One region of the Mesorhizobium sp. P2_D6 genome, then DNA from elsewhere that is predicted to be linked to it. Evidence: predicted binding sites of a transcription regulator. Region 1 holds the regulator's gene; each other region holds the start of a gene.
What was found. The regulator LexA, encoded in region 1, represses DNA repair genes until DNA is damaged. The targets are predictions, from matches to a motif close to TGTTCNNNNTGTGTTCNG.
Positions count from the first base shown of each region.

Region 2: uvrA (excinuclease ABC subunit UvrA) is a predicted target of LexA. The motif match lies at 3,590-3,607, and genes of this name have one in related genera.
Region 3: AC1D1L_RS16595 (DNA recombination protein RmuC) is a predicted target of LexA. The motif match lies at 3,014-3,031, and genes of this name have one in related genera.

Region 1 is NZ_JBFUEG010000003.1:125,702-133,441, reverse strand. Features, by position in the region: gene AC1D1L_RS06990 (ComEC/Rec2 family competence protein) at 1-1,993, shown strand, start outside; gene lexA (transcriptional repressor LexA) at 2,000-2,752, opposite strand; gene AC1D1L_RS06980 (molybdopterin molybdotransferase MoeA) at 2,870-4,075, opposite strand; gene moaC (cyclic pyranopterin monophosphate synthase MoaC) at 4,076-4,558, opposite strand; gene trpC (indole-3-glycerol phosphate synthase TrpC) at 4,561-5,373, opposite strand; gene trpD (anthranilate phosphoribosyltransferase) at 5,378-6,388, opposite strand; gene AC1D1L_RS06960 (peptidyl-prolyl cis-trans isomerase) at 6,402-7,740, opposite strand, start outside.
Region 2 is NZ_JBFUEG010000003.1:269,320-277,059, reverse strand. Features, by position in the region: gene AC1D1L_RS07720 (GNAT family N-acetyltransferase) at 1-482, opposite strand, end outside; gene uvrA (excinuclease ABC subunit UvrA) at 517-3,438, opposite strand; gene AC1D1L_RS07710 (hypothetical protein) at 4,442-4,723, opposite strand; gene AC1D1L_RS07705 (ATP-dependent Clp protease proteolytic subunit) at 4,809-5,417, opposite strand; gene AC1D1L_RS07700 (SRPBCC family protein) at 5,447-5,920, opposite strand; gene AC1D1L_RS07695 (ArsR/SmtB family transcription factor) at 5,917-6,231, opposite strand; gene AC1D1L_RS07690 (cupin domain-containing protein) at 6,276-6,665, opposite strand; gene ssb (single-stranded DNA-binding protein) at 6,874-7,398, shown strand; gene AC1D1L_RS07680 (DUF2306 domain-containing protein) at 7,433-7,740, shown strand, end outside.
Region 3 is NZ_JBFUEG010000007.1:73,815-81,554, forward strand. Features, by position in the region: gene AC1D1L_RS16580 (cation diffusion facilitator family transporter) at 1-268, shown strand, start outside; partial or broken gene AC1D1L_RS16585 (GFA family protein) at 434-837, shown strand; gene AC1D1L_RS16590 (class I SAM-dependent methyltransferase) at 919-1,731, shown strand; gene AC1D1L_RS16595 (DNA recombination protein RmuC) at 1,728-2,981, opposite strand; gene def (peptide deformylase) at 3,085-3,615, shown strand; gene fmt (methionyl-tRNA formyltransferase) at 3,622-4,593, shown strand; gene AC1D1L_RS16610 (GNAT family N-acetyltransferase) at 4,590-5,096, shown strand; gene truA (tRNA pseudouridine(38-40) synthase TruA) at 5,227-5,982, shown strand; gene AC1D1L_RS16620 (transporter) at 5,979-6,581, opposite strand; gene dapE (succinyl-diaminopimelate desuccinylase) at 6,584-7,740, opposite strand, start outside.

The DNA of each region.
Region 1 (7,740 bases):
CGCGATGCTGTGCGCGCTCGGCGTCGTCGCCGCCAAGGTCGAGACCTGGCGCGCCGGAACGCAAATGCTGGGCTCCGAGATCCAGACACGGCTGACCGGACGCGTCGTCAGCCTTGAGGAGATGGAAAACGGCCGCGTCAGGCTGACGCTCGACATTATTTCCACCGCTCACCCCAAGCTGCGCTACGCGCCGGAGCGGGTCAGGCTCTCGGCGCGTGGGATTCCGGCCGATATGACCGCCGGCTCCCTCATCGCCGGCTATGCCAGGCTGTTGCCGCCGACGGGTCCGGTGCGACCGGAGAGCTACGATTTCTCCTTCGACAGCTATTTCGCCGGTATCGGCGGCAGCGGCTTCTTTCTCGGCAATCCGAAAACCATTGCTTCGCAGGGCCCGCCGCCGCTGACCGCACGGCTCTCTTCGGCAATCGAGAATGCGCGCGAAAACATTGCCGACCATATCAGGGGCAAAATCGGCGGCGCCGAAGGCGAGATTGCCGCGGCGCTCATAGTCGGCGTGCGCGCCGGCATTCCGGACGAGGTCAACGAGGCTATGCGGCGCACTGGCATCTACCACATCATCTCCATTTCCGGCCTGCACATGGCGCTGGTCGCCGGCACCATCATGGCATTGTTGCGCGGCGCCTTCGCGCTGTTTCCCGATTTCTCCTCGCGCCGGCCTGTCAAGAAATATGCCGCCGCAGCGGCACTTGTTTCCATCGCCGCCTATCTCGTCATTTCAGGCATCGTGGTTGCCGCCGAGCGCAGCTTCATCATGCTGGCGGTCATGCTTGTCGCGGTGCTGTTTGATCGCGCAGCGCTGACCATGCGCAATCTGGCGATCTCGGCCATCGCCGTCATCCTTGTGTCGCCGCATGAGGTTGTCGGCCCGAGTTTCCAGATGTCGTTTGCGGCCACCGCCGCCCTTGTCGGCGCCTATGCCGGCTGGGCCGACTACCGTGCCGACAAGGTGAGAACGCCGCCCGCAAGGCGCTCGTTCGTCGGCTTTCTGTCGCGAAGATTCCTGCTGGCCATGGGCGGCCTCGCCATGACCTCGATCATTGCCGGAAGTGCCACCGCGCTATTCGCCATCTGGCATTTCCAGCGCGTGTCGCCACTCAGCCTGCTCGCAAATCTGGCCGTGATGCCGATTGTGTCGTTGATCGTCATGCCCTTCGCCGTGCTCAGCGCGCTGGCGATGCCGTTCGGCGCCGATGGACCGTTCCTTTATGTGATGGGCAAGGGCCTGGCGGCGATGATCGCCATCTCCGCCTGGATTTCCGAACGTTCGCCGGTCGATGCCGTCGGCCTGATCTCTATCCGCTCGGTGCTGCTGGTGGCGGTCGCCCTCGTCATCGCCACCATGGCCACCACGTGGCTGAGGCTGGCGGCCGTGCCTTTCGCGCTGGCCGGCCTGTTGACTGTGCCACAGGTGCGCACGCCCGATCTGCTTATCTCGGAAGATGCGCATCTGGTGGCATTGCCGATCGGCGGCGGCGAACTCGCGCTCAACCGGGAACGCTGGAACGAATTCACCACCGATAATTGGAAACGGGCATTGAGAGCCGAAACCATTATCCCGCCTGAGATTTTCGAGGCAACGGACACGCGGTTCGATCTAGACCCGCTCGACCTGCCGCCAGGCTCGCCCTTCTATTGCACAGGCAATCTCTGCATTGCCCGGCATCCGGCCGGAGCCATCATCGCGCTGGCAAAAGACCGCAACACAGCGCGGCCAGCCTGCGCTTTCGCGAGCCTGATCGTCATCGACGACGCCACCGCCTACAATCCGTGCCGCGACCCGCTGGTGCTGGTCGTGACCAAGAAGCAACTTGCCCGCGATGGCAGTGCCGCCGTCTTCTTCGACCCACAATCGGCCGCGACAGCGCCAATGATCCGTTTCGCCGTCGACAAGCCCTATCGTCCCTGGCACGAGCAACGCCGCTTCTCACGCGAAGCACGCGGTCTGCCGCCTTACAAGCGGCTCGAAAAGTAAGCCGGCTCAGTAGCGCCGGATCAGGCCGACCAGCTTGCCCTGCACCTTGACCCTGTCCGGCCCGAAGATGCGGGTTTCGTAGGCCGGGTTGGCGGCTTCCAGCGCGATCGAGGCGCCCTTGCGGCGGAAGCGCTTCAACGTCGCTTCCTCTTCATCGACCAGCGCCACCACGATCTCGCCGGGGCTCGCCGTATCGGCATTGCGGATGATCACCGTATCGCCGTCGAAAATGCCGGCCTCGATCATCGAGTCACCCTTGACCTCGAGCGCATAGTGTTCGCCGCCCATGATCATGTCCGGCGGCACCGAGATCGAATGCGTCTGGTGCTGGATTGCGTCGATCGGCACACCGGCGGCGATGCGGCCCATCACCGGGATCGACACCGCGGAAACGGCGTCGTCATTGCCGGCCGACATCGAACGAGACGAGGAGGCCGGCTTGATCTGGCGGCCGAGACCGCCTTGGCCCTGACCGCCTTGGCCGAGACTGCCCTGGATGATGCTTGGCGAAAACTTCTTCGCCGCATTGAGGCCGGGTGCGATCGAGTCGGGCAGCCGCAGCACCTCGAGCGCGCGCGCCCGGTTCGGCAACCGGCGAATGAAGCCACGCTCCTCAAGCGCCGTGATCAGGCGGTGAATGCCGGACTTGGACGCGAGGTCGAGCGCCTCCTTCATCTCGTCGAAAGACGGCGGGATTCCGCTCTCCTTCAGGCGTTCATGGATGAACATCAGAAGTTCATGTTGTTTACGCGTCAGCATCGCGGCCCCCACGGGTTCTGAAACCAGAATCGGAAAAAACAAACCCAGAACAAACACTATCTGTTCCAGTTGTGTTCCGCAACCTTTTAAAGTTTAATGAATGTGTTGACGTTTTGTTCAGCGTAACATCAGGACGCTGCAGGCGGCACCCGCGGCGGCGGCCGGAGCGAAGGGCTCGCGCACGATCAAGCCGTTGGCGTCGGCCAGCATTCTCAGCATCGAGGAATCCTGGATGCCGAACGGCGTCGCCACCCGTGCGCCGGTTTCTTCGCTCACCACGGCGCGCACATAGTCTTGCCTCAGATCATTGGCCGCCATCGCGGCGCCAAGCTGCGCCGGGCGGATGTCCTGCCGGTACGTGCGGCCGCCGAGCTGCGCCAAAAGCGGCTTCAAGAACAGCTGCGAACAGACCAGGCTCGCCACGGGATTGCCGGGCAGGCCGATGCACCTGATGTCGCCGAGACGCCCGAACATCAGCGGCTTGCCCGGGCGCATGGCGAGCTTCCAGAAATCGAGCTTCATGCCTTCGCCGGTCAGCACGTCGTGCACGAGGTCGTGGTCGCCAACCGAGGCGCCGCCGAGCGTGACGATGACGTCGGCCTTTGCCGCGACCGCCTTGCGCACCAGCGCCGCTATGTCGGCCTTGCGATCTGCCGCGATGCCGAGATCAAGCGCTTCGGCGCCGACAGACTGCGCGGCGGCCGCGACGCCGTAAGCGTTGGAGGAGATGATCTGATCCGGACCGGGGTCACGCCCCGGCGGCAGCAACTCGTCGCCGGTGGCGATGATGGCGACCAGCGGCCGGCGCACGACGTTGAGCAGTGGATGATTGGCCGACGCCGCAAGCGACAATGCGGCCGGATCGAGCACGCGACCTTGTTGCAGGAGCAGGTCGCCTTGCGAGAAATCCAATCCACGACGGCGGATATTACAGTCTTTTGCGGTCGGCTCGGTGACCTCGATATGGCCATTGCCAAGGTCGCGGACATTCTCCTGGATGACGATCGTGTCGGCACCTTCGGGCAGCGGCGCGCCGGTAAAAATGCGGACAGCCTCCGCCCTGCCGACTGAGCCGGCAAAGCCGCGGCCGGCCGGCGCCATGCCGATCACCGAAAGCCGCGTCGGGGCGGATGCCACATCCTGCGCCCGCGCGGCATAGCCGTCCATGGCTGAGGCGTTGAAGGGCGGCTGGGTGCGTAGCGCCACGACAGGCTCCGCCAGCACCCGGCCGGCCGCATCGGCCAGCGCGATGCTTTCACCCGGTAGCGCCGCAGCGCCGTCGAGGAGGCGTTGAAGCGCCTCGGCGACCGGAACCAGCGCCATTTACGAACCCGCCTTGTAGTCGCCGGACTTGCCGCCGGTCTTTTCCACCAGCCTTATGCCGGAAATCACCATGGCGCGGTCGGCCGCCTTGGCCATGTCGTATATGGTCAGGCAGGCCACGGATGCCGCGGTCAGCGCCTCCATCTCGACCCCGGTCTTGCCGGTGACGCGGGCGAGCGCGGTGACCCTGAGGCCGGGCAAAGCGGGGTCCGGCTCGATGTCGACCGACACCTTGGTCAACAGCAGCGGATGGCAGAGCGGGATCAGCTCATGCGTCTTCTTGGCCGCCATGATGCCGGCGATGCGCGCTGTGCCCAGCACATCGCCCTTCTTGGCGTCGCCATCGAGGATCATCTTCAGGGTTTCAGGCCGCATCGAGACAAAGCCCTCCGCGATTGCCGTGCGCGTCGTCTCCTCCTTGTCGCCGACATCGACCATGTTGGCCTCGCCCTTGGCGCCGAGATGGGTGAGGGCGGCTGTCATCGTCAGATGGCCTCTGCCGTCGCCTTGCCTGTCAAAAGCAGGCGCGTTGCCGCCGCGACATCCTCTTGCCGCATCAGGCTTTCGCCGACGAGGAAGGTTTCGATGCCGGTCTTTTGCATCCTGAGGCAGTCGTCGTGGCTGAAAATGCCGCTCTCGCTGACCAACAAGCGGCCTCCCGGCACCATCGACGCCAGACGCTCCGAAGTTTCGAGACTGGTCTCGAATGTCCTGAGGTTGCGGTTGTTGATGCCGATCAGCTGCGATGACAGTTTTACCGCGCGCTGCGTCTCGGCCTCGTCATGCACCTCGATCAGCGCATCCATGCCGAGTTCGAATGCGGTCGCTTCCAGTTCGCTTGCCAGCGCATCATCGACGCTGGCCATGATGATCAAGATGGCGTCGGCGCCCCAGGCGCGTGCCTCGTAGACCTGGTAGGGATCGAACAGGAAATCCTTGCGCAGCGCCGGCAGCGACACCGCCTTGCGCGCGTTGGTGAGAAATTCCGGCGCGCCCTGGAAGGACGGCGCATCGGTCAGCACCGAAAGACAGGCAGCGCCGCCTTTCTGATAGGCTTGCGCCAGCGCCGGCGGGTCGAAATCGGCGCGGATCAACCCTTTGGAAGGGCTCGCCTTCTTGATTTCGGCGATCAGGGCAAAGTTGCCCGACCTACGCTTCGCCTCGAGCGCCCTGAGAAAGCCGCGCGGCGCGTCCGCGTCCTTGGCCCGCGCCTTGATCTCGGCCAGCGGGATCCGCGCTTTCGCAGCCGCGATCTCGTCACGCTTGTAGGCCTCGATCTTGCGCAGAATGTCAGCCACGGCTCTATCCGTTCGAAATCTCGACCAGCCTGTCGAGCACGCCGAGCGCCCGGCCGCTGTCGATGGCTTGTGCCGCCGCCGCCATGCCGTCGGCCAGCGTTGTCGCCTTGCCCGCCACCACCATGCCGGCGCCGGCATTCATCAGCACCGTGTCGCGATAGGCGCCGGCAGCGCCGCCCAGCATGTCGCGCAACGCCTTGGCGTTGTAGGCGGCGTCGCCGCCGCGCAACTCGTCCTTGGTGTGGCGCTGCAAACCGACCGCTTCGGGGGAGAGCGTAAAATGGCGGATCTCGCCGCCGGCCAGTTCCGCAACTTGCGTCTCGCCAGTGGTGGTGATCTCGTCATAGCCGTCGCCATGGACGACCCAGGCGTGGTCTGTGCCCAGCGCTTTCAACGTCTCGGCCACCGGCACGATCCATTCCGGCAGGAAAACGCCGACCATCTGGCGGCTGACGCTGGCCGGATTGGACAGCGGGCCAAGCAGGTTGAAGATGGTGCGGGTGCCGAGCTCGACGCGGGTCGGGCCGACATGCTTCATCGCCGGATGATGCGCCGGCGCGAACATGAAGCCGACGCCGGCCTCATGGATGCAGCGGCCGATCGTCTCCGGCGGGATATCGATCTTGACGCCGAGCGCAACCAGCACGTCGGCGGCGCCCGTCAGCGACGACAGGCCGCGATTGCCATGCTTTGCCACCGGCACGCCGCAACCGGCGATGACGAAGGCCGAAGCCGTCGAGATGTTGACCGAATGGGAGTTGTCGCCGCCGGTGCCGACGATGTCGATGGCGCCTTCAGGCGCTTCGACGCGCAGCATCTTGGCGCGCATGGTGGCAACGGCGCCGGAGATCTCGCTCACCGTCTCGCCGCGCACGCGCAGCGCCATCAGGAAGCCGCCGATCTGGCCCGGCGTCGCGTCGCCCGACATGATGATGTCGAAGGCTTCGCGCGCTTCCTCGAAGGTAAGCGCGGTCCCGGTGGCGACCTTGGCGATATGGATCTTGAGGGCGCTCATAGGGCCAAAACGTTCATTGGGCTACGGCTTGTGCAACGGCGGCCTGGTCGATGCTGACGGCGTATTGCGTCTGCAATTGCGCCACCAACTGGTCGAGCAGATCGTCGGACATGCCTTGCGTGAAGGATTTCTGCGCGTCGTCGGGAACCGAACTGGCGTCGGCTCCGGCCGGCTCGAACACTTCGGCCACCTTGAACAGAATCTGGCCTTCGCCGGTGGGCGAGGGGATCAGCCCTGTGCCGCCTTCGCCGACGCCGAACATCGCTGCAGCGCCGTCCTTGCCGAAATCGACGTCGTCGGCCTCGCGCTTCACGCCGCGCTTGGTCTGCTTTTCGAGCTTCAGTTCGCGGGCGATGACATCGAGTGTGGTGCCGGCCTTGAGGCGTTTGTCGAGTTCGTCTGCCTTCGCGGTCAGCCGCTTGGTCGTTTCCTCGGTCGTCCAGTCGGCCACCACCCTCTGGCGAACCTCGTCCAGCGTGCGGTCGCGAGCCGGCGTGATCGATGTCAGCTCGTAGAATACGAAGCCATTGTTGGTCGTGGTCAGGGCTTCATTCTCGGTGTTGGGCTCAGCCTCGAACACCGCCTTGATCAGGTCAGGCGATGCCGGCAGGTCTTTGATGATGGTCCCGTCCGGCTTGAGGCCGGTGCGGTCGATGGCCTCGACGGTGACGTCCTTGAGCTTCAGTTTGGCGGCGGCTTCGGCGAGCGTGCTGCCGGCGGCGCGGGTGTCTTCGTAATTGTCGTGCACGTCGAGCAGGATGCGGCTTGCTTCGCCCAGTGCCAGATCCTTGCGGATCTGGTCAGACACTTCGGCCAGCGGCTTCACCACTTCCGGCTTGATCTCGGTGACGCGCAAAAGCACCGGGCCGAACGTGCCCTGGACGACCGAGCTGACTTCGTTGACGGCAAGCGCGAATGCGGCATCGGCGACCGCCTTGTCGCTGATCTTGTCCTTGGAGAGCGTGCCAAGCAGCGTATCGGCCTGGGTCTTTCCTTGCGCGGTGACGATCTTGTCGAAGGTGGCGCCCGTCTTCAGCGAATCGGACGCGGCCTTGGCGGCGTCCAGCGTCGGAAACACCAGCTGTTCGATGGTGCGCATTTCCGGCGTGGTGTAGCGCCCTTTGTTCTTGTTGTAGTCGTCGCTGACCTGCTGGTCGGTCACGGCGCTGATATCCATGATGTCTTCAGGCTCGAGCCGGACATAGGAGAATTTGCGGTATTCCGGCGCCGCGTAGGTTTTCTTGTTGGTCTCGAAATAGGCCTGAAGCACGCTGTCGGATGGTGCCTGGATCGGCTCGACCAGCGCCTTCGGCAAGGTCAAATAGTCGATGGTGCGGTCTTCGCCGCGATAG
Region 2 (7,740 bases), 140 kb from region 1:
AATTCAGAAAGATCAGGCCGCCGTGCCGCGCCGACAGGTTTAGCCATGTCGACCACCGTCCATCCCGGCCGGTGGGGATTGGCCCGGCGACCCATTTCCTGGAAGCCATAGGCCGTGTAGATCGAAATGTTCCGCTCCATACGCGAATTGGTGTAGAGCCGAACCTCCGGAACGACCCACGACCGCGCCTGTTCCTCGGCGAAGTCGAGCAGCGCGGTGCCGAGTTTCTTGCCTTGGAAAGCGGGAGAGACCGCAACGCTGAAGATCATCGCATGATCGGGATGCCGCTCGATGACGATCAGCCCGGCAAGATCCGCGCCGCTCTCCAAGAGCCAGACCTCACCGCGCTCGATGCGAGGCGTGTAATCCTCGGTGACCGGAATAGGTGGTGCGCCTAACAGCGGCGTGTAGTGCTCATAGGCGGCCTGCGTCAGCGAGACGACTGCGTCGAGATCACCGGCAAGCGCCTGTCGGAATGTCATTCAAAACTCTCCAGGCGCTCGACCGGTCTGCCTACTATTCCGCCGCTTCGCGCTTGCCCCCGGGGCGCCGCTCCAGCAGCTCTTTCAGGAACTGGCCGGTATAGCTGCGCTTTTCGCGCACGATGGCTTCCGGCGTACCCTGTGCCACCAGTTCGCCGCCGCCGTCGCCGCCTTCGGGGCCGAGGTCGAGCACCCAGTCGGCGGTCTTGATCACTTCGAGATTGTGCTCGATGACCACCACCGTGTTGCCCTGGTCGACCAGCTCGTGCAGCACTTCCAGAAGCTTGGCGACGTCGTGGAAATGCAGGCCGGTTGTCGGCTCGTCCAAGATGTAGAGCGTCTTGCCGGTCGCCTTGCGCGACAGTTCCTTGGCGAGCTTGATGCGCTGCGCCTCGCCGCCCGACAACGTCGTCGCCTGCTGGCCGATATGGATGTAGCCGAGACCAACCTGCTTCAGCGTGTCGAGCTTGTCACGGACGCCGGGCACGGCGGCGAAGAAATCGACGCCTTCCTCGACCGTCATGTCCAAAACGTCGGCGATCGACTTGCCTTTGAACACGACATCGAGCGTCTCGCGGTTGTAGCGCTTGCCGTGGCAGACATCGCAGGTGACGTAGACGTCGGGCAGGAAGTGCATCTCGATCTTGATGACGCCGTCGCCCTGGCAGGCCTCGCAGCGGCCGCCCTTGACGTTGAACGAGAAACGACCGGGCTGGTAGCCGCGCGCCTTGGCCTCGGGCAAGCCGGCGAACCAGTCGCGGATCGGCGTGAAGGCCCCGGTATAGGTGGCCGGATTCGAACGTGGTGTGCGCCCGATCGGCGACTGGTCGATGTCGATGACCTTGTCGAGGAATTCCAGCCCCTCGATGCGGTCATGATCGGCCGGATGCTCTCGCGAGCCCATGATGCGCCGCGAGGCCGCCTTGAATAAAGTCTCGATCAGGAAGGTCGACTTGCCGCCGCCCGATACGCCGGTGACGGCGGTGAAAGTGCCGAGCGGGATTTCGGCAGTGACGTTCTTCAGATTGTTGCCGCGCGCGCCGACGATCTTCAGCCGGCGGCCCTTCTTGGGCTCGCGCCTGATACCGGGTGTGGCCACTTCAAGCGCGCCCGACAGATATTTGCCGGTGATCGAATTCGGGTTGGCCATCACCTGCTGCGGCGTGCCCTGGGCGATGATCTCGCCGCCATGGATGCCGGCGGCCGGGCCCATGTCGACGACATAGTCGGCATGCAGGATGGCGTCCTCGTCATGTTCGACGACGATCACCGTGTTGCCGATGTCGCGCAAATGCTTCAGCGTGTCGAGCAGGCGCGCATTGTCGCGCTGGTGCAGGCCGATCGACGGCTCGTCCAGCACGTAGAGCACGCCGGTGAGGCCCGAGCCGATCTGCGACGCCAGACGAATGCGCTGGCTCTCGCCGCCCGACAGCGTGCCGGAATTACGCGACAGTGTCAGATAGTCGAGGCCGACATCGTTGAGGAAGCGCAGCCGGTCGCGGATCTCCTTGAGCACCCTGACGGCGATCTCGTTCTGCTTGTCGTTGAGCTGCGCCGGCAGGTCGGTGAACCATTTGTCGGCGTTGCGGATCGACTGCTCGGTGACCTCGCCGATATGCTTTCCGGCGATTTTCACCGCCAGCGCTTCCGGCTTCAGCCGGTAGCCCTTGCAGACCGGGCAGGGCGTTGCCGACATGAAGCGCTCGATCTCCTCGCGCATCCAGGCGGATTCGGTTTCCTTCCAGCGCCGCTCCAGATTGGGAATGACGCCTTCGAACGTCTTGGTCGTCTTGTAGGAGCGCAGGCCGTCATCATACTGGAAGGTGACCTCGCGCTCGCCGGTGCCGCGCAGGACGGCTTCCTTTGCCTCCTCGGTCAGGTCCTTGAACTTGTCGCCGAGTTTGAAGCCGTATGCCTTGCCCAGCGCCTCCAGCGTCTGTGCGTAATAGGGCGAGGTCGATTTCGCCCACGGGCTGACGGCGCCATCGCGCAGCGAGACGTTTTCGTCCGGCACGATCAGGCTGGCGTCGATGGCACGCTGGCTGCCGAGACCGTCGCAGGTCGGGCAGGCGCCGAACGGGTTGTTGAACGAGAACAGCCTGGGCTCGATCTCCGGAATGGTGAAGCCGGACACCGGGCAGGCGAATTTTTCGGAGAACAGGATGCGCTCATGCGTCTCGTTCTTCGACTTGTTGACCGAGTCTTCGCCGGTCTGGCTGGCGTCGAGCGGCCGGTCGGCGAATTCGGCGACCGCCAGCCCCTCGGCGAGCTTCAGCGCCGTTTCGATGGAATCGGCAAGTCTGGTCGCAAGATCACCGCGCACGACGATGCGGTCGACGACGACGTCGATGTCGTGCTTGTACTTCTTGTCCAGCGCCGGCACGTCGGCAATCTCGTAGAAGACGCCGTCGACCTTGACGCGCTGAAAGCCCTTTTTCTGCAACTCCAGCAGTTCCTTGCGGTACTCGCCCTTGCGGCCGCGCACGATCGGCGCCAGCAGGAACAGGCGCGTGCCTTCCTCGACCGCCAGCACCCGGTCGACCATCTGGCTGACCGTCTGGCTCTCGATCGGCAGGCCGGTGGCCGGCGAATAGGGGATGCCGACGCGCGCGAACAGCAAGCGCATATAGTCGTAGATCTCGGTGACGGTGCCGACCGTCGAGCGCGGGTTCTTCGACGTCGTCTTCTGCTCGATGGAGATGGCAGGTGACAGGCCGTCGATCTGGTCGACGTCCGGCTTCTGCATCATTTCGAGGAACTGGCGCGCATAGGCCGACAGGCTCTCGACATAGCGGCGCTGGCCCTCGGCATAGATTGTGTCGAAGGCAAGCGACGATTTGCCGGAGCCCGACAGGCCGGTCATTACGATCAGGCTGTCACGCGGCAGGTCGAGATCGACATTCTTCAGATTGTGTTCGCGTGCACCGCGAATGGAAAGGTATTTATGGTCGGCCATCGCCGGTCGCCGCCTCAGATCTGGTATCAGTGGGATCGGCGGGGTTTTCCCGGCCATCCCCTATGTAGGTATTTTTGCCGCCACGTCGAGAGACGCCATACTTCTCGACCCAAAGTCGTTTAACCGTCTTTCGCGTGAAGGGGCAAGCGGAAAGAACAAAGGCCGAACACGCTCCTGACAAAGCTGTGCTGAAACCTGACAAAGCTGTTTCAGAAACTGACCCTGACGTAAGCTCCCGGCGATCACATTTTTCGGTAACCGGCTATTCAAGGTTGACGCCGCCGACTCAGGGGCGCAGTCTCTAAAGGTCAACGAAGCCGGCCGTCTTTCGATGGCCTCGCCGCCCATAGGTGGCCTGCGAGACGCCGCAGGTTTTTGCGATTTGTGCTTCGGACGACAACAAGCGCAACGGACATAGGAGCGGAGCATGACGCCACCGGATAGTCCTTTGAGGCTCCACATCTCGTTGGAGCCGCGGCGGGCATAAGTGCCAGGGTAGTTTCAAGCCATAAGAGTGTATGCGTCCAAAAGAACGCATTGCTTCAATGCAAAACCACCCGACAAACCGTGACCTGCCGAATCCCACAAAAATCAGAGACGGATAGTCGGATCGTCGGCTGAATGCCGCGAAGCATCCGAGATAAAAGTCGGTATAACACTACCGGCAAGTTGGATTTGGAATCCAAAAAAAGCCCCGACCGTTTGCGGAAGCAACGGCGGGGCTGCTCTTTTGTGTGGGGATATCGGGGCGAAGCGCCCTGTCGCCCGATCGTACGAAGAGTCATAGCTATCGGTGTTGGCGATGCCCCTCATTGCCCTGCCAGGCATTTCTCCCCGTGAACGGGGAGAAAGAGGCAGCTGCGGCTGCGGTGCTATTTATGCAACGTTGGTGGCTGGCGAAAGCATCGATCGGGAGCGTCCCTCGCCCCGTTTACGGGGAGAGGATGCCGGCAGGCAGGTGAGGGGCGGTGCCAACGCTCGCAGGAAGCACGTATCGCCCGGCTCAGTGATTTGGAGGTCTGATCCCGCCTGTAGCCATATCGATTGAAATGCTGCCGGAAACCCGGACATCCGTATTGCCGATCTTGAATGTGCCGTTCTCGCCGGCAGGCAGTGCGTCGTCGGGTTCGGGCTGCGGCGCCGGCTGGGCGATGCGGTAGTCGCTCGTCACACCGGGCAGGTCGGCCTTTTGCGACGATGTCGCGGTGTCGCCGGCGAAAGCTGTGCTGGAGGTTACGGCTGTGACCGCAACGGCTGTTATCAGTCTGGTCAGGCGGTGGTGCATGGAAACATTATAGTGCTGCGCTCAAGGCGGAACCAGACTGGGCGTCGAAATTGATAGGCCGGCCGGCATTCGATCTGCCGCCCCGTCAGGCCGCCGCCTGCTTGCGGGTATCAAAAACATGGTCGACGAGGCCCCAGTCCTTGGCTTCCTTCGCGGTCATGAAGAAATCGCGGTCGAGCGTGCGTTCGACGTCTTCATAGGTGCGGCCGCAATGCTGCGCATAGAGCTCGGTCATCTGCCGCTTGGTGCGCAAAATGCCTTCGGCATGGCGCTGGATGTCGGAGGCCTGGCCCTGGAACCCACCCAGCGGCTGATGCAACACGATGCTGGCATTGGGCAGCGCAATGCGACGTCCCGGCGTTCCCGCCATCAGCAGGAACGAGGCCATCGAAGCGGCAAAGCCCATGCACACCGTCGACACCGGACAGCTGACATATTGCATCGTGTCGTAGATGGCGAAGCCACTGGTCACCACGCCGCCCGGCGAGTTGATGTAGAGCGAGATCTCCTTGTCGGGATTGTCCGATTCCAGCGACAGAAGCTGGGCGCAGACCAGCGCCGACATGCCGTCATTGATCTCGCCATTGATGAAGATGATGCGCTCGCGCAGCAGCCGCGAGAAAATGTCGAAGGCGCGTTCGCCGCGGCTCGATTGCTCGATCACCATCGGCACCAGATTGGCAAAGCCGCTCATCTCATTGTCTCCGTTTGTTTTTCTTCGGCTCAGGCCGCGCGCATCAATAGATATGGCGCGTTGGCGGCGATCAGCGGTTTGGGCTTGTATGCCCTGAGCGAAAGCCGGCAACCGGCGCTCGCCATCGCCATCGCGGGCGTTGCCGCCTGCACAAACCCGTCATGGACGATGCGCAGATGCGTACCGCCTGAAACGGTGCGGGCGAGCGTGAAGGTGACGATGCTGTCCAGCCCGTTGGCATCGCCGGTCTGCGACCGCTCGCGCCAGGAATAGCGCAACAAGCGCCCGGGTTCGGCATCGAGCACTTCGCACTCGATCGGCGCGTCCGGCCCGGCAAAGGCAAAGCGGCTGCCGGTTTCCGGCTTGATGTCGTTTGGCATCATCCACGCCGCCAAAAGCTCCGGCACGGTCAGCGCCCGCCACACCTTTTCCGGTGCGTCCGGCAGGTCGCATTCGAAGGCGAGTGTATCCTTGGCGGCCGGAGCCTGCTTTTCATCGGTCATTGGTCCATGTCCTTCAAAACGGCCTTTAGTCTTTCGATGCGTTCCGGCCAGAATGCGCGGTAGCGTTCGATCCAGCCGAGCAGCGGCTCGAGCCCTTGCGGATCGGCGCGGTAGTACGCGTTGCGGCCGGACCGCCTTTCGCTGACCAGGCCGGCGCTGCGCAGCACGGCGAGGTGTTGCGACACCGCCGGCTGCGACACGCTCATGCCGGTGCGCAGTTCCGACACGCTCATCTCGCCTCCGGCCAGCCGCTCGTAGACGGCGCGGCGCGTCGGGTCGGCCAGGGCGCGAAAAATCTCTGCTTCGATCATGACAAAAGCATAAGTCGATACTTATTGATTTGGCAAGCGGTCTTTTATGGCGCCGCCGTAAGCCAGCGCCTCACCGGCTCGGCGGCCCCTTCGAAAGTCGCCTCGAAGATCGGCGACGCCAGCACGGCCTGGATGTGAAGCGTTTCGGTGCCAACGTTTCTAAACCCATGTTTTCGTTGGGCAGGAATGAGAAGCGATTGTCCGGCAATCAGTGTCAGACGTCCTTCGTCGATCCACATTTCAGCGATCCCGGCGATGACGGTCAGCACTTCCTCGACTGGGTGTTGGTGTGTCGGAGCCCCGACCCCGGGCTGAACCCATTGTTCGAACAGGCAAAGCTGGCTCGCTCCGTTGCCGGCGGAAACTTGCATGCGGGTTTCCACGCCCGCTCGCCATTGCTCTCGCGGCTGGTCCAGATGCGCAATGGCTTTCATTCGCTCCGCCTTTCGATCCCGGCATAGTCGCAATTTCAGACGCACACCCTACCTCTTGCTGACATTCTTGACAGCCGGGGCAGACAAGAATAGAACAAAAAAAGAACAAAAACCTTGTGGGAAAAGCCAGCCGCGGCAAGCGAGGATCGCATGCAGGCTGTAAGGTGAGCGACTTAAAATTTGTTTCGGATGAGCGCGGAGAAGTGTCATGGCGGGTAGCGTCAACAAGGTCATTCTGGTCGGAAACCTCGGCGCGGACCCTGAAATCCGCCGCCTGAATTCCGGTGACCCGGTCGTCAACATCCGCATCGCCACGTCGGAAAGCTGGCGCGACAAGAATTCCGGCGAACGCAAGGAAAAGACCGAGTGGCACAACGTCGTCATTTTCAATGACCAGATCGCCAAGGTCGCCGAGCAATATCTGAAGAAGGGCATGAAGGTTTACGTCGAAGGCCAGCTGCAGACACGCAAATGGCAGGACCAGACCGGCGCCGACAAATACACGACGGAAGTCGTGCTGCAGAAATTCCGCGGCGAGCTGCAGATGCTCGATTCACGCGGCGAGGGCGGCGGCCAGGTCGGCAACTATGCCGGTGGCGGCGGTGCGAGCCGTGGCTCGGATTTCGGCCAGTCGAGCCCCAATGAAAGCTTCAACCGTGGCGGTGGCGGCGGTTCCAAGGGCGGTGGTGGCGGCGGTTCGTCGCGCGAACTGGACGACGAAATCCCGTTCTGAGCAGCGAGCGATTGCCACCTAGGGAGAGGGCGCAATGTCGCTCGGACCGCTTCTATCGGCGCCCCCTCCCATTCCATGGCACGCCTTCGCGGCCCTTGCCGCGCTGGCCATGGGCGGCGCCCAGCTGGCGCTGCCGAAAGGCACGACGCGCCACCGTGTGATGGGCTATGCCTGGGCGGCGCTGATGCTGGTCATCGCCATTTCCAGTTTCTGGATCCAGCAGATACGCCTCATCGGCCCGTTCAGCCCGATCCATATCTTGTCGATCATAGTGTTGATCACCGTTCCGCTTGCGGTCTGGCACGCGCATAGGCATCGCGTAGCCAAACATCGCAGGGTCAT
Region 3 (7,740 bases), on a different contig from region 1:
CAAGGTGCTGGCGATTGTCCAGCAGGATCCGGCGGTGCAACGGGCCAACGGCGTTCTCACCGTCCACCTCGGCCCGCAAGAGATCGTCGCCGGCCTCAGCATCGAATTCGAGGACCATCTGACGGCGCCTGAGATCGAAGCCTGCGTCGAGCGCCTGGAGGCGCTGCTGAAGAAGGAGATGCCGGAGATCACCAGGCTGTTCGTCAAGCCGCAGACGACGGGAACCTGGGAACACCGGCGCAAGCAGGTCGAGGCGGCATCGGACTAGAGCAATTCCAGGAAAAGTGTGGGCGGTTTTCCCGGGAAAAGCGCGTAGCGCTTTCCCTTGGTAATTGCGTCAAAACAAAGAGCTCTAGTCCTGGACCAGAAGTCCGTCGTTGGCTCCATCGCCTGGTCCCGCTAAGATCAGTCGACGGATTTCGGAGGAGCAACCATGAAAATCGATGGTGGGTGTCATTGCGGCGCCATCACTTATGAAGCAGAGGTCGACCCGGAAAAGACCTCGATCTGTCATTGCACCGACTGCCAGCAACTGACCGGCACGGCCTTTCGTGTCACCGTTCCCGCGTCTGAGGATCACTACCGGATCACAAGGGCACGCCGAAGGTCTATATCAAGACAGGATCGAGCGGCGCCAAGCGCGCCCAGGCCTTTTGCGCCGACTGCGGTTCGCATCTTTACGCGACGTCGGTTGGCGACGGCCCGAAGGTCTATGGGATCAGGGCGGGAACCGCGCGGCAACGCGAGGATCTGGTTCCGACACAACAGAAATGGCACCGGTCGGCCCTGCACTGGCTTCCGAAATTCGAGGGCATCAGCATCGTGGAGGCGCAGTAGCACCTGCCTCCCGGTTAAACGCGCCCCAAACCAGACGATGATGTGCTAGGCTCACCATCAAACGGATGGCGGGTGAAAGCGATGCTGGAAACAGACAAGATTTTTGCCGGCTCGATTCCGGAAAACTACGACCGCTATATGGTGCCGTTGATTTTCGAGCCCTTCGCCGCGGATATGGCACGGCGGGCAGCGTCCTTGTCGCCCGGCGCTGTCCTGGAAGTCGCCGCCGGCACCGGAGTTGTCACCCGCGCATTGGCGCCAAAACTGTCTCCCGGTGCAAGCTATGTCGTGACCGATCTCAACCAGCCGATGCTCGACTTTGCTGCTTCGCGGCAAGCACCCGACAGTCGCATCCAATGGCGCCAGGCGGATGCTCTGGCGCTGCCGTTTGAAAATGCGACCTTCGATCTCGTTTGCTGCCAGTTCGGCGCGATGTTCTTTCCCGACCGCACCGCCGGCTATCGCGAAGCAAAGCGGGTCCTGAAGCCCGGAGGCCATTTCCTGTTCAACGTGTGGGATCGCATCGAGGAGAATGTGTTTGCCAATGATGTGACGAACGCTCTTGCCGAGATCTTTCCGGACGATCCGCCGCGCTTTCTCGCCCGCACGCCGCACGGCTACCATGACACGGCCCTTATCCGCAGCGAGCTGGAAAGTGCAGGTTTCTCCCGTGTGGCGATCGAGACGAGGGCCGAACAAAGCCGTGCATCGTCGCCGCGGCTTCCGGCGGTTGCCTATTGCCAGGGGACGGTTCTTCGCACCGAGATCGAGGCCAGGGATGCGGGAAAACTGCAAGCCGCAACCGACCATGCCGCAGCCGTGATTGCAGCCAGACATGGCAGCGGCGAGGTTGCGGCCAAAATCCAGGCACACTTAATCGTGGCTACGGTCTAATCGTCGCCCTCGACGACACGGAGCCTTAGCTGGCCTGTCTTGGAATCCGCCACCCGCACCCCGGGCTCGGCCTTGGCGGATCCGCCGCCGCGCACTTCAGCTTCGCTTTCGCCAAACTCCAGCGCCTCGATCTTCTGGCCGCGTTTGGTCACCTTCGACGTCGACACCAGTATGTCGTCGATATCCTTGGCCGACTGGGTGAAATGCGTCTGCAGCCGGCGCACCCGCTCGTCGACGCGCTGAACATCTTCCATCAGCCGAATGACCTCGCCCTGGATCAGATGCGCCTGCTCGCGCATGCGGGCGTCCTTGAGGATCGCCTGGATGACCTGGATCGACAGCATCAGCAGCGACGGCGAGACGATGATGACCCGGGCGCGGTGCGCCTTCTGGATGACGGCGTCGAAATTCTCGTGGATTTCGGCGAACACCGATTCCGACGGCACGAACATGAAGGCAGTGTCCTGCGTCTCACCCTGGATCAAATATTTTTCCGAGATATCACGGACATGGAGCTCGATGTCGCGGCGGAAGGCCTGGGCCGCGACCTTCTGCAAGTCGGCGCCATCGGCGGTGCGGATGGCGTTCCAGGCTTCGAGAGGAAACTTGGCGTCGATGGCCAGCTGCGGCGCGCCGTTCGGCATCCTGATCAGGCAGTCGGGCCGGCTGCCATTCGACAGCGTCGCCTGGAATTCATAGGCGCCCATCGGCAGGCCGTCGGCGACGATCGCCTCCATGCGCGACTGGCCGAAGGCGCCGCGCGTCTGCTTGTTGGACAGGATCGCCTGCAGCTGCACAACCTGGCCGGCCAGTGATTGGATGTTGCCTTGCGCGGTGTCGATGACCGCCAGCCGTTCCTGCAATTTCGCCAGGCTCTCATGCGTCGATTTGGTCTGCTCGGTCATGGTCTGGCCGAGGCGGCCGGTCATGGCGTCGAGGCGCTGGCCGATCGACTGGTTGAGTTCGGCCTGCCTGGCGCCGAACACCTCGGCGATGGCGCCCATGCGGCCCTGCATCTCCGCCTGGCTTTGCAAAATGCCGGCCATCCGCGCCTCTGCGTCGCGGGCGTGGTCGGCAGCTTCCGCAGCTGCGATGGTGCGCGCCCTGGCCGACCGCCACAATGCCACGACAAGCGCCAGGAACAGGCCGAGAAACACGATCGCGCCGACGGCCAGCGCATGGCCGAGCGTGATTGTCGTGGCGCCAAGCTGGGCCACAGGTTCGGAAAGGATGGAGTTAAGGTCGTTCATGTCGCCAGCATAGCCGATTCGCCGGTCTGGCACAGATCAAAACGTGAACGGGCGCAAACCGCCCCGGTTGACGCTTTTCGCATGACGTCTTAGGTGAGACGCCATGTCGATCAAGCCGCTCATCATCCTTCCCGATCCCATCCTGCGCCAGGTTTCCAAACCCGTCGAACGCGTCGATGCGCCTTTGCGCAAACTGGCCGACGACATGCTGGAGACCATGTATGACGCGCCGGGCATCGGCCTCGCCGCCATCCAGATCGGCGAGCCGCTGCGCATGCTGGTCATCGACCTCGCTAAGGAAGACGAAACGCCGGCGCCGCATGTCTTCATCAATCCCGAAATCCTCGCAAGCGCCGACGCCCGCTCGGTCTACGAGGAAGGCTGCCTGTCGATCCCGGACTATTATGCCGAGGTCGAGCGTCCGGCTTCGGTGCGGGTGAAATATCTCGACCGCGACGGCAAGCTGCAGGAGATCGAGGCCGAAGGCCTGATGGCGACCTGCCTGCAGCACGAGATCGACCACCTCAACGGCGTGCTGTTCATCGACCACATCTCGAAGTTGAAGCGCGACATGGTGGTCAAGAAGTTCAAGAAGCTCGCCAAGGACAAGGCGCCGGGCAAGCTGGTGGGATAGGAAAAGATGCCGCTTCGCGTCATCTTCATGGGCACGCCGGAGTTTTCGGTGCCGGTGCTGCGCGCGATCGCCGAGGCCGGACACGAGATAGCAGCCGTTTACACCCAGCCTCCGCGCGCTGCAGGCCGCCGTGGGCTGGAACTGACGCCGTCGCCGGTGCAGCGCGAGGCCGACCGGCTTGATATCGCGGTGCGCACGCCGATTTCGCTGAAAAGCGAGACCGAGCAGGCCGCTTTCCGCGCGTTGCAGGCCGATGTCGCCGTGGTTGTCGCTTATGGTTTGCTGTTGCCGAAGGCCATTCTGGAGGCGCCGCCGCTTGGCTGCCTCAACGGCCACGCCTCGCTTTTGCCGCGCTGGCGTGGTGCAGCTCCCATCCAGCGCGCCATCATGGCCGGCGACACCGAGACGGGCATGATGGTGATGCATATGGAAGAGGGCCTGGACACCGGCCCGGTGGCACTGGTTGAAAAATGTGCCATCGACCCCGATATGACGGCCGGCGACCTGCATGATCGGCTGATGCACATTGCTGCCACACTGATGGTAGAAGCGTTGTCCCGAATTCAGACGGAAACGCTGGTATTCACCTTGCAAGCTGTGGATGGGGTGACCTACGCCCGAAAAATCGACAAATCGGAGACCCGCGTGGACTGGACGCGGCCGGCTGTCGAGGTCCACAATCACCTTCGTGGCCTGTCGCCCTTTCCCGGGGCCTGGTCCGAGATTGAAATTGGCGGCCGTACGGAACGGCTGAAACTGCTTCGCTCGACGCTTGTGGACGGCCAATCACTTACCGAAGATTGGTCGCCTTCGGAAGGCATGGGCGAGTCGGGAGGAATTCTCGATGACCGGCTGACGGTCGCCTGCGGAACAGGCGCGGTCAGGCTGGTCGAAGTTCAACGGGCGGGCGGAAGGCCCGCTGCCGCGCAGGAGTTTCTGCGCGGGGCCAAGATCGAAAAAGGAATGAAATTCACATGAGCATGATGTCGATACGCGCGGCAACGCCGCGGGACCGCGAGGCTATTCGCCTCGTCGAGGAACACGCATTCGGCCAGCAGGCGGAGGCCGGTCTGGTCGACGCGCTGGTCACCGGCGGCGACGCCGTTGTCGAGCTTGTGGCGGAAGAAGACGGCCAGGTGGTCGGCCACATCCTGTTCTCCAGGCTGTATGTGCAGAATGGCGGCAAGAGTTTCCCGGCGGTGGCGCTGGCGCCGTTGGCGGTGGAACCTTCGTTCCACGGCTCGGGCATTGGCGGTGCGCTGATCCGCGAGGCGCATATCCGCCTCAAGGACGCCGGCGAAGTGCTCGCCGTTGTCTTGGGCGATCCGGCCTATTACGGCCGCTTCGGCTACAACCATGCGCGCGCCGAAAAGTTCGAGAGCGAATACCAGGGTGAGGCGCTGCAGGCGCTGGCCTGGGGTGACGCACCCGAAAAAGGCAAACTGGTTTACGCCCAGGCCTTTACCGCACTCGCCGCCTGAGCATGATGCCGAAAAGTGTGAAGCGGTTTTCGGACGACATCATGCTCTATCTCTTTGATTTAGAGCCGGATTCAGATTTCAGGTCGATTCGACCTGAAATCTTCAGGCTCTAGGCGAGTGTCGGTGGCCGATGCCGCGTTTTCGTCTCGATATCGAATATGACGGCAGCCTCTTCGCCGGCTGGCAACACCAGGCGGATCAGCCTTCGGTGCAGCAGGCGATAGAACAGGCGATCGAGAAATTCAGCGGCGAGGCGGTGCGGATACGCGCCGCCGGCCGTACCGACGCCGGCGTGCATGCGACCGCGCAGGTGGCGCATGTCGACCTCGCCAAGGCGTGGCCCAACGATAAGGTGCGTGACGCCATCAACGCGCATCTGCAGGCGGCGGGCGCGCACGTCGCCATCCTGCAGGCGAGGGTTGTCCCCGACGATTTCGACGCCCGTTTCTCGGCCACCGGACGGCACTATCTCTACCGCATCCTCAACCGGCGCGCGCCGGCTGCGATGGAAAAGGGCAAGGTCTGGTGGGTGCCGAAGCGGCTCGATGCGGTCGCCATGCACGAAGCGGCGAAAGTCCTGCTCGGCCGGCGTGACTTTACCACCTTCCGCTCGACGCAATGCCAGGCCAACAGTCCGGTGCGGACGCTGGAGCGGCTCGATGTGAGCCGCCAGGGTGACCTGATCGAGGTCAGGGCCTCGGCGCGCTCATTCCTGCACAATCAGGTGCGCTCTATGGTCGGGTCGCTGAAACGCGTCGGCGACGGCGGCTGGACGGCTGCCGACCTCAAGGCCGCGCTCGACGCGCAGGACCGCGCCGCCTGCGGCCAGGTGGCGCCGCCCGACGGGCTTTTTCTCATCGGCGTCGACTATCCGGAAAAATCCTAGGCCGGGGCGGTCGGTACAGTGATGCCGAGCAGCGCCACCAAGCCGAACAAGACGGCCAGGGACACCACCAGCATGCCTGCGAACACGGCGCTGCCGACAGCCGCGCCCTTGCCGATCGCGGCGTTGGTCATCCGCCAGGTGAGCACCAGCGACAGCACCACCAAGCCCATCCACACCAATTCGGCGAATGGGTTGCCGGACGGCAGGAAGAGCCGGATCAACGCCGATGGCAGCAGCATCCAGGCGGTGATTGCCGACGCCCAGTTGCTGGCGACGACATAGTGGACGAAGCGATCGCCGATGCCGGCACGCGACGCGACCAGGGCAAGCGCAACCAGCGGCAGCAGCCACGAGCCGAGGTCGACGGTTGCCAGCCGGATCAACATGCCCAGCCGCCCGGCGAACGCATTGGGGTCGCCGATCTCGTTGGCCGTGCCGACCCAGCCGACGATCATCGCCGGTGCGGCGACGACGATGGCAAAGAAGGAATTCCAGAAGCCGTCCGCCGACAGGTCGAGCAGCCGCAAGCCGTCGGCCTTGCCGAGCATCAGCCGCCAGGCGCCGGTAAGCGATGAAGAGGTCTCGTCAACCGAAAGCATGATCAGCCTTGCTCGAACCAGTCTTCTATGAAGCGCTGGTAGATCTGGGTCAGCGTTTCGAGGTCGGCCAATGCGACGCGTTCATCGACCATATGCATGGTCTTGCCGACCAGCCCGAACTCGACCACCGGGCAATAATCCTTGATGAAACGGGCGTCCGAAGTGCCGCCGGAGGTGGAGAGCGCCGGCTCCTTGCCAACCGCCGCCTTGATCGAGCCACGCAGCGTGTCGATGAGTTTGTCGTCGCGCGTCAGGAAGACATGGCTCGGCCGGTCGCGCCAGACCAGTTCGTAGTCGACAGGGCTCTTCTTGCCGGTCCGGTATTTCTTGCGCTTGGCAGCCTGGTCGAGGCGGTTGTGGATCTCTGCCTGCACCGTCTCGGCCGTCCAGCTGTCGTTAAAGCGGATGTTGAAGGTGGCTGTCGCCTTGGCCGGGATGACATTGGTCGCCGGATTACCGACATCGATCGAGGTCACTTCCAGATTGGTCGGCTGGAAATCCCTAGTGCCCTTGTCGAAGACGGGGTGGAGCAAGGCCTCGACCAGGCTCATCAGGCCGCGCACCGGATTGTCGGCAAGCAAGGGATAGGCGACATGGCCCTGGCGGCCGTTGACGGTGACGCTGCCCGACATCGAGCCACGCCGTCCGATCTTGATCATGTCGCCGAGCGCGTCTGGATTGGTCGGCTCGCCGACGATCGACGCATCCCATTTCTCGCCCTTGGCCGCCGCCCAGTCGAGCAGTTTTGTCGTGCCGTTGATGGCCGGGCCTTCTTCATCACCGGTGATCAGCAGCGAGACCGAGCCTTTCGGGCCACCCTTGTTCTCGACATGGCGCGCCACCGCGGCGATGAAACAGGCGATGCCGCCCTTCATATCGACGGCGCCGCGGCCGTACATCTCGCCCTTGGCGATCTCGGCGGCGAAGGGCGGATGCGTCCACGATGCCTCATCGCCCACCGGCACCACGTCGGTATGGCCGGCAAACATCAGATGCGGCCCATTGCCGGAGCGGCGCGCATAAAGGTTCTCGATGTCGGGGGTGCCGTCTTCGGAAAACACCGGGCGTTCGACGGAAAAGCCGAGCGGCTTCAGCATGCCTTCCAGCGCTGCCAGCGCACCGCCCTCGGCGGGTGTTACGGAAGCGCAGCGTATGAGGG